2 regions of the Actinomadura sp. B10D3 genome follow, and region 2 is predicted to be linked to the other one. Evidence: riboswitches for the same ligand, from Rfam matches in the RefSeq annotation. Region 2 holds a riboswitch; the other holds the start of a gene.
The links. A riboswitch is a leader RNA that binds a small molecule or an ion and turns the genes downstream of it on or off. The one in region 2 is predicted to bind thiamine pyrophosphate.
Positions count from the first base shown of each region.

Region 1: linked by a shared signal. The riboswitch ahead of ABGB11_RS03275 (cytosine permease) and the one ahead of thiO (glycine oxidase ThiO) in region 2 are both predicted to bind thiamine pyrophosphate.

Region 1 covers NZ_JBDPLY010000002.1:30,800-35,335, reverse strand. Annotated here, with positions in the region: gene ABGB11_RS03295 (heavy-metal-associated domain-containing protein) at 1-103, opposite strand, end outside; gene ABGB11_RS03290 (DNA-formamidopyrimidine glycosylase family protein) at 300-1,163, shown strand; gene ABGB11_RS03285 (SSI family serine proteinase inhibitor) at 1,634-2,095, opposite strand; gene ABGB11_RS03280 (rhodanese-like domain-containing protein) at 2,142-2,477, shown strand; TPP riboswitch at 2,561-2,677, shown strand; gene ABGB11_RS03275 (cytosine permease) at 2,670-4,016, shown strand; gene ABGB11_RS03270 (PAS domain-containing protein) at 4,094-4,536, shown strand, end outside.
Region 2 covers NZ_JBDPLY010000003.1:164,658-169,193, reverse strand. Annotated here, with positions in the region: gene ABGB11_RS06900 (FAD-dependent oxidoreductase) at 1-987, opposite strand, end outside; TPP riboswitch at 1,082-1,194, shown strand; gene thiO (glycine oxidase ThiO) at 1,184-2,311, shown strand; gene thiS (sulfur carrier protein ThiS) at 2,308-2,508, shown strand; gene ABGB11_RS06885 (thiazole synthase) at 2,511-3,290, shown strand; gene ABGB11_RS06880 (DMT family transporter) at 3,436-4,404, shown strand; gene pknB (Stk1 family PASTA domain-containing Ser/Thr kinase) at 4,441-4,536, shown strand, end outside.

The sequences.
Region 1 (4,536 bases), on a different contig from region 2:
CGTCCACACCGGTCACGCCGGTGATCTGCTCGACCTCCTCGGTCACCGAGCTCACGCAGTGGCCGCAGGTCATCCCGCTGACGGTGTAGGTGCTGGTGCTCATCGCGTCTCCTTCTCTATTACCCCTGGGGGGTATCCCGTGCGCCTCATGCTGCCATAGCCGGACCCCCCTGACAACCCCGGGGGGGTATCCATCTGTTCCGAGATCCCGGTCACACTCGCCCCCAGAGTTGTCCACAGGCGTCCACAGGGCTGTGGACGACGTTCCGGCACCTCGTCCCGTCGCGGATACTGAAGCCATGCCTGAGCTACCTGAGGTGGAGGCGCTGGCGGGGTTCCTGCGGGAGCGCGTGGTCGGCCATGTCGTCGCCCGCGTCGATGTTCTCGCCATCTCCGCGCTGAAGACCTACGACCCGCCGGTGACCGCGCTCGGCGGGCTGTCGGTCACCGGCGCGTCCCGGCACGGCAAGTTCCTCGACCTGGACGTCGACGGGCTGCACCTGGTGATCCACCTCGCCCGCGCGGGCTGGCTGCGCTGGCGGGACGAGATACCGGGCAGGCCCGTCCGGCCCGGCGGCAAGAACCCGCTCGCGCTGCGCGTCCACCTGGACGACGGATCGGGCTTCGACCTCACCGAGGCCGGGACGAAGAAGGGGCTCGCCGTCTACGTCGTCCGCGACCCCGCCGACGTGCCCGGCGTGGCCTCGCTCGGCCCCGACCCGCTGGACGACGCGTTCACCGTCGAGGCGCTCGCCGGGATCGTCGGCGGGAAGCGCAACCAGATCAAGGGGCTGCTGCGCGACCAGAAGGTGATCGCCGGCATCGGCAACGCCTACTCCGACGAGGTCCTGCACGTGGCGAAGATGTCGCCGTTCAAGATGGCGTCGTCGCTCACCGGCGAGGACGTGGCCGTCCTGCACGAGGCGATCGTCACCACGCTGCGGGACGCGGTCGAGCGCTCGCGCGGCCTGGAGGCGCAGGACCTCAAGGGCGAGAAGAAGACCGGCCTGCGGGTGCACGGGAAGGCCGGCCAGAAGTGCCCGGTCTGCGGCGACACGATCCGCGAGGTGTCGTTCGCCGACTCGGCGCTCCAGTACTGCCCCACCTGCCAGACGGGCGGCAAGCCGCTCGCCGACCGCCGCATGTCCCGCCTGCTCAAGTAGCCCGCCCGGCATTTCGCGCGAAAGGCCGCGTGCCGGGAGAGAACGGCGGCGTATCGTAGCGCGAGACGATCACGTTCTCCCGCCCCCAGGAGCCGCCATGGGCTACCCGCCCTACCCCGCGCAGCCGGGCCCGGGTGGGCCGTACGCCCCTGGCCACCCGTCCCATCCCGGCGCCCCCGCGCACCCCGCCGTCCCCGCGCAGCCCTGTGCGCCCGCCGCGCCGCCGCCCGCGTACGGGTACCCGCCCACCGGATACCCCCAGCAGGGCGGCTACCCGGCACCGCAGGCGCCACCCGCGCACCCCGCGCCCCGCTCGCGTTCGACACGGCCGTCTCCCAGAACGGCAGCATCGGCGGCCTGTTCTAGAGCGGGTCGATCCAGAACAGATCAGGGCCCGGCCGGACGGCCGGGCCCTGATCTGTTGTGAACGAGACCGGAACGGGGATGGCTCGTTCAGCGGATGTGTGGTGTCAGCGCACCTTCGGCACGCTGCCGAAGAGCGGCCCGACCTCGGTCCAGCGGTGCAGCTGGCAGCCGTCGGCTCGGGTGAACTGGGTGTCGATCTCCTTCCCCTGCCAGGTGCCCTTGACCGTGGCGATCTCCGGACCGCCGTAGATCTTGGTGCACATCTGGTTCTTGGGGACGGGCTTGAAGGGTTCCTTGGCCTTGGTGAGGGCCGCGCAGGCGTCGGCGGCCTTGGGATGGGTGCCACCCGGTGGGTCGCAGGTCAGCTTCCAGGTCTTGGCGGGTGCCTCCTTCGAGGCCTTGACCTCCACGGTGAGTGAGTCCGCCGGCGTGCCGGACGGCTGCACGGACGTCGTGCCCGAAGGCTTGTCGGCGGGGTTTCCGTTGGCCTGTTCGTCGCCGCAGGCGGCCAGAGACAGGAGCGTGGCCAGCCCGGGCGCCGCGAAAAGGAGCGTCCGATACCGCATGCGTGATTCGACGCAGGGGTGCTTCGCGCGGTTCCATGGGGGTGTGATGAATTTCGGGGAAGACGTGCCGGCCGTGGTCGCCGCGGACGTCCCGCAGGACGGCTACCTGGTGGACGTGCGTGAACAGCACGAATGGGACGCGGGTCACGCGCCCGAGGCGGTCCACATCCCCATGGGGCAGCTCGGCGACCGCGCCGGGGAGATTCCGCGCGACCGGGAGGTCTACGTGATCTGCCGCTCCGGGGCGCGGTCCGCGCAGGTCACGGTAGCGCTGAACCAGGCGGGCTGGCTGGCCAGGAACGTCGACGGGGGCATGAAGGGCTGGGCCGAGGCGGGACGTCCGATGGAGGGCTCCGGGGACGGCGAGCCGTACGTCGCCTGATCCGCGGCGCGCGAGCCGGGTCGCGCGATTGAACCCCTATGCACCCTTTTGGGGGATTGCTGGGGGCTGTACGATCGGGGCCGACCGAAACCCGCGGGAGCTCGGGCCACAGCCGGGCTGAGAGGGCGGCCTTCCAGGCGTCGCCGACCGCATGAACCTGTCCGGGTAATGCCGGCGTAGGGAGTGTGTCCCGTGACGTCCGACGTCGAGAAGCGCCCCGAAGGCGCGCGTCCGCAAAATGAGGTCCCCTACACCCTCGACGAACCCGCCCCGAAGGTCCTCGGCTTCTGGGACCAGAGCGCCTTCTGGGCCAACCTTGGCGTCAGCCTCCTGGCCTTCTCCGGCGCCTACACCGTCCTCGCGCCGGACGCCGCCGGGCGGCCCACCATCTCGATCATGGCGGGCATCGTCGCCATGGCCGCCGGCACGATCCTCGGCGGGCTGATGCTCGGCCTCGCCGCCGTCCCGGGCACCCGCACCGGCCAGCCCGCGATGGTGCTGCTGCGCGGCCTGTTCGGCGCGAAGCTGTCGTACGCGCCGACCGTGCTGAACATCGCGCAGCTGGTCGGCTGGGGGACGTTCGAGCTGATCGTCATCGCGGACGCCGCCCGCGAGCTGTGGGACGGGGTGCCCCGCTGGGGCTACGTCGTCGCCGCCGGAGCGATCACGACGGTGCTGACGGTGTGGCCCCTCGGCTCGGTGCGGCTGCTGCGCCGGTACGTGACGGTCGCCGTGGCGGTCGCGCTCGTCTACTTCTACGTCCAGCTCCTCCGCGAGCCGATCCCCGACCTGACGCAGGGATCGTGGGGCGGCTTCTGGATCGGCGCCGATGCCGCGCTGGCGGTGTCGATCTCCTGGGTGCCGGTGGCCGCCGACTACACCCGGCACGCCAAGACCGAGCGCGGTGCGTTCGGCGCCGCGGCCGTGGGCTACTCCGTCACGCAGATCGTCGCGTATGTCCTGGGCCTGCTCGCGCTGGCCCTCGTCGCGGGCGACTCCACGAAGGTCTTCGACCCGTTCCTGGGCGCCACGCTCGGGGTGGTGTTCTTCGCGATCTTCGTCTTGCGGGAGGCGGACCAGTCGTTCGCCGACACCTACTCCACGGCCGTGTCGATCCAGAACCTGTTCCCGCGCGCGGACCGCCGGGTGCTGAGCGTCGGGCTCGGTGTAGGGATCACCGTGCTCGCGCTCGCCCTGGACATCGGCGACTACGCGGGCTTCCTGTCGCTGATCGGGTCGGTGTTCGTGCCGATGCTCGGCGTCCTCGCCGCCGACTTCTTCCTCGGCCGCCGGGCGCGGGGCGGCTGGGACGTCTCGCGCACGGCGCCGTCCCGCTGGGGCATGATCGCCGCCTGGGCGGCCGGGTTCGTCGTCTACCAGCTCATCAACCCCGGCACGGTCGAGCGCTGGGCCGGCCTCTGGCGGGACGTCCAGGAGGCGCTGCACTTCACGCCGCAGAGCTGGATGAGCGCGTCCCTGCTGTCGTTCCTGGTCGCCGGGCTCGCGGCCCTCCTCATCGGCAGGCTTACCAAACGGTAAGGTTTGCGTGCGTGGAGGGGCGCCGAAGAAACTTTCGGCGCACGTTGCCCGGCGTCGGGCCGGAGTCCGGTGGCACCATGACAGACGTGTACGAGCACGTCCACGATCCCATCGCGCGGGCGGTCATCGAGAGCGCCGCCGACGCGATCGTGGCCGTGGACCGGCGGCACCGCGTCACGGTGTGGAACCCGGCCGCCGAGCGCATGTTCGGCTGGACCGCCGCCGACATGGTCGGCCGCGTGCCGCCGATCGTCCCGGACGAGTTGAAGGCCGAGCACAACGCCGTCCAGGAACGGCTCCTCACCCGCCGGGCCGGCGACGGCGGGCAGATCTCGATCGCGACGCGCCGGTTCCACCGCGACGGCCGCCTCATCGACGTGCGCATCGACACCAGCCTGCTGAAGGACCCGGACGGGACGCTGCTCGGCTGGGTCGGGGTGTACCACCCGGTCGAGGACGACGAGATCGTCCAGCACCGCATGACCGAGCGGGCGCGGCTGGTCCGGCGGCTCAACGACAT
Region 2 (4,536 bases):
GACCATCCGGCCGAACTGCTCCGACCAGAAGTAGGGGGCGGCGTCGTAGACGGCGTCCTGTCCGAGGAGGGTCGCGGCGGCCACGTCGGGGGCGTTGAGGGCGGTGTCCCAGTGCTCGACGAGGAGCCGCCGGCCGTACCGCCGCGACCACCAGGCCGCGCAGTCCCCGACGGCCACGACGTCCGGGCGCAGCGAAGCGGGGTCCTCCTCGCCCGTGTAGGCGCGGAACGAGCCGTCGGTGACCACGCCGCGCTCCAGCAGCAGGCCGGAGCCCTCCAGCCAGTCCAGGACGGGCCGGACGCCGACGCCGACGACCACCTCGTCCGCGCCGATCCGGCCGCCGCCGGCGAGGGCGAGCCCGCCCTCCTCGACCTCCGTGGCCTTGACGCCGGTGCGCAGCTCGACGCCGGCCTCGGCGTACCAGGGGGCGGTCAGCGCGCCGGCCTCGGGCCCGACAGCGTTGGCGAGCGGGGTGTCGGCCGCTTCGGCGACCGTGACGCGGCAGCCCTTCTTCGCCGCGGCGGTGGCGACCTCCGCCCCGATCCAGCCCGCCCCGACGATCACGATCCGGGCGCCCGGGGTCAGCCGGGCCCGCAGGTCGCGGGCGTCCTCGATGGTGCGCAGGACGTGCTGGCGGCCGTCCCCGGGCAGGGTGATCGGTGCCGCCCCCGTCGCGATCACGAGGCCGTCGAAGGGCAGGTCGCCCGCCGTGGACGCGACGGCGCCGCCGCGTCCGGGGGCGTCCAGCCGCAGGCCGGTGGCGCGCTCGCCGAGCAGCAGCTCGCAGCGCAGCGCGTCCCAGTCGGCGTCGACCGTCGTGTCGTCGGAGTCGCCCGCGAGGACGGCCTTCGACAGCGGCGGCCGGTCGTAGGGGCGGTGCCGCTCCGCCGAGACGAGGGTGAGCGCGCCCTCGTAGCCCCTGCTCCTCAGGGCCTCCACGGCGCGCACGCCGGCCAGCCCGCCACCCACGACGATGACCCTCTGCATGAAGGCAACCCTAACCGGCGCCGGATTCCGGGTGGACACCTGTCCAGGCGAAGGCGCGCGGCCTCAAGGTCGTAAGGTAGGAGGCGGACACAAGAGCACAGACCGCGGGAGTCCGGTACGACCGGGCTGAGAGGGCGGCTGAACGGGCCGCCGACCGCCAGACCTGATCCGGATCATGCCGGCGAAGGGAGCGCGTATGGAGATCGTCATCATCGGCGCCGGGGTCATCGGCCTCGCCACGGCCTGGCGGGCCGCCGCGGGCGGCGCCGCCGTCACCCTGGTCGACCCCGAACCCGCCGGAGGCGCCTCGTCGGTGGCCGCCGGGATGCTCACCCCGGTCAGCGAGCTGACCTACGGTGAAGAACCATTGCTGCGGCTCGGCCTCGCGTCCCGCGACCGCTACGGCGCGTTCGTCGCCGAACTGGAGGAGCAGACGGGCCTGGAGACCGGCTACCGCGCCGACGGAATCATCGAGGTCGCGTTCGGCCCCGACGACCTGGCCTACCTCGACGACCTCCGCCGCTTCCAGGAGAGCCTCGGCATCCCCGTCGAGACCCTGTCCGGCCGGGAGTGCCGGCGGGCGGAGCCGATGCTCGCGCCCGGCGTGCGCGGGGGGCTGCTCGCCCCCGAGGACGGCTCGATCGACCCGCGCCGCCTCACCCCGGCGCTGCTGGCCGCGGGCGAGCGGCTCGGCGTCCGGCTCGTCCTGCGGCGGGCGGCCGGGATCGTGATCGAGCACGACGCGGCGACCGGGGTGCGGCTGGACGACGGGACGGTCCTCCGCGCGGACCGGGTGCTGCTGGCCGCGGGCCCGTGGTCGGACGGCCTCGACGGCCTGCCTCCCGGGACCGTTCCACCCGTCCGCCCGGTGAAGGGGCAGGTGATCCGGCTCCGCGGCCGCACCCCGTTCCTCCGGCGGTCCACCCGCGGGCTCGTGAAGGGCTCGTCGGTGTACCTCGTCCCGCGCGCCGACGGCGAGGTCGTCCTCGGCGCCACGCAGGAGGAGCTGGGCTTCGACACGCGCGTGACCGCCGGCGGGCTCTGGGAGCTGCTGCGGGACGCCCGGGAGCTGCTGCCCGGCATCACCGAGCTGGAGTTCGCCGAGGTCTCCGCCGGGCTGCGTCCCGGCTCCCCCGACAACGCGCCCGTGATGGGCCCGACCGCGCTGCCCGGCCTCTTCGTGGGGACGGGGCACTTCCGCAACGGCGTCCTGCTCACCCCGGTGAGCGCCGACATCCTGTCCGCGATGCTGCTGGACCGGCCCGTCCCCGAGGTCGCCGGGCCGTTCGCCCCCGACCGCTTCTCCCCCGAGGTGACCGCATGAAGGTGATCGTCAACGGTGAGCCGCGCGAGCTGCCCGACGGCGCGAGCGTGGCCGAGGTCGTCGCGACCGTCACCGCCGCCGCGACCGGCGTGGCGGCGGCGCTGAACGACGAGGTCGTCCGGCGCGCCGAATGGGAGGCGACCGCGCTGCGCGACTCCGACCGCATCGAAGTGCTGACCGCCGTGCAGGGAGGCTGACCATGGCGACGACCACCGACCCGCTCGTCATCGCGGGCACCGAGCTCGGCTCCCGGCTGATCATGGGCACCGGGGGCGCGCCCAGCATGCAGGTGCTGCGAGAGGCGCTCACCGCGTCCGGGACGGAGCTGACCACGGTCGCGATGCGGCGGGTGGACCCGTCCGCGCGCGGCTCGGTGCTGGACGTCCTGTCGGACTGCGGGATCCGGGTCCTGCCGAACACGGCGGGCTGCTTCACCGCCGGGGAGGCCGTCCTGACGGCCAAGCTCGCCCGCGAGGCACTCGGCACGACCTGGGTGAAGCTCGAAGTGATCGCGGACGAGCACACGCTGCTGCCCGACCCGATCGAGCTGGTGGAGGCCGCCGAGCAGCTCGTCGCCGACGGGTTCACCGTGCTGCCGTACACCAGCGACGACCCGGTCCTCGCGCAGCGCCTGGAGCAGATCGGCTGCGCCGCGGTGATGCCGCTCGGCTCCCCCATCGGCTCCGGCCTCGGCATCCGCAACCCGCACAACATCGAGCTGATCGTCGAGCGGGCGGGCGTGCCGGTGATCCTGGACGCGGGGCTCGGCACCGCGTCCGACGCCGCTCTGGCCATGGAGCTCGGCTGCGACGCCGTGCTCCTCGCGACGGCCGTGACCCGCGCGCGACACCCGGCTCGGATGGCCGCCGCGATGCGGCACGCGGTGGAGGCCGGGCGCCTCGCCCGGCTGGCCGGCCGGATCCCGAAGCGCCGCTACGCCCAGGCGTCCTCCCCCTTCGACGGGCTCGCCACCTCTTAGAAACGCTAAAGGTTCCCCTGTAGAAGTATTCGCTGGACCTGAACACTCCGCACCGTGAGACTGGGCCCGTCCACCGGTGGCCGTGCCGCAACCCGGCAGGTCGCTTCGGTGTTCATGGAAACGACCCGAACCTAAGGTGCGAGACATGCAGCAGGAAAGCGGACGCGTCGACAAGCTCGCGATGGCGGCCGCCACGATCACGGTGGTGTGCTGGGCGTCGGCGTTCGTCGCGATCCGCAGCGCGGGCGCCGAGTACAGCCCAGGCGCCCTTGCCCTCGGCCGGCTCCTCGCCGGGTCGGTGGTGCTGGGCTCGCTCCTGCTCATCCGGCGCGAAGGGCTGCCGCCCAGGGGCGCGTGGCCCGGCATCGTCACGGCGGGCATCCTGTGGTTCGGCGCCTACATGGTCGCCCTGAACTGGGGCGAGCAGCTGGTGGACGCGGGAACCGCCGCCCTCGTCGTCAACAGCGGGCCGATCCTCATCGCGCTCCTCGGCGGCTGGCTGCTGAACGAGGGCCTGCCGCCCCGGCTGCTGGCCGGCATGGCCGTCTCCTTCGCCGGCGCCGCCGTGGTCGGGCTGTCGATGTCCGGCGAGGGGCGCTCGTCCGTCGGCGGGGTGCTGCTGTGCGTGTTCGCCGCCGTCGCCTATGCGGCGGGCGTCGTGAGCCAGAAGCCCTCGCTGCGGCACGCCTCGCCGCTGCAGTTCACCACGTTCGCGTGCGCCATCGGCGCGGTGGCCTGCCTGCCGTTCTCCGGGCAGCTGGTCTCCGAGGCCGCGCACGCCCCGGCCGGCGCCACCCTCAACATGATCTATCTGGGCGTCTTCCCGACCGCGATCGCGTTCACGACCTGGGGGTACGCCCTCGCCCGCACGTCCGCCGGGAAGATGGGCGCCACCACCTACGCCTCCCCCGCCCTCGTCGTCGTGATGTCGTGGCTGTTCCTCGGCGAGGTCCCCGGCCTGATCACGCTGGCCGGAGGCGTCCTGTGCCTCGCCGGCGTGGCCGTCTCCCGCAGCACCCGCTCCCTGCGCCGCCGCGTCCCGGCCGTCACCCCGGAACCGGCCGTCCCGGCGGCGTCAGCCTCGGGGCTCATCGATGCTCATACTCGCGAGTGATGAGAACCTCGCCGATTCGGCCGTAAACTCGCACCGATGGACGCGACGGTTGCCGATCCACTCGTCGGGCGCGTGCTCGACGGGCGCTACCGCATTGAGTCCCGCATCGCACGCGGTGGCATGGCCACGGTC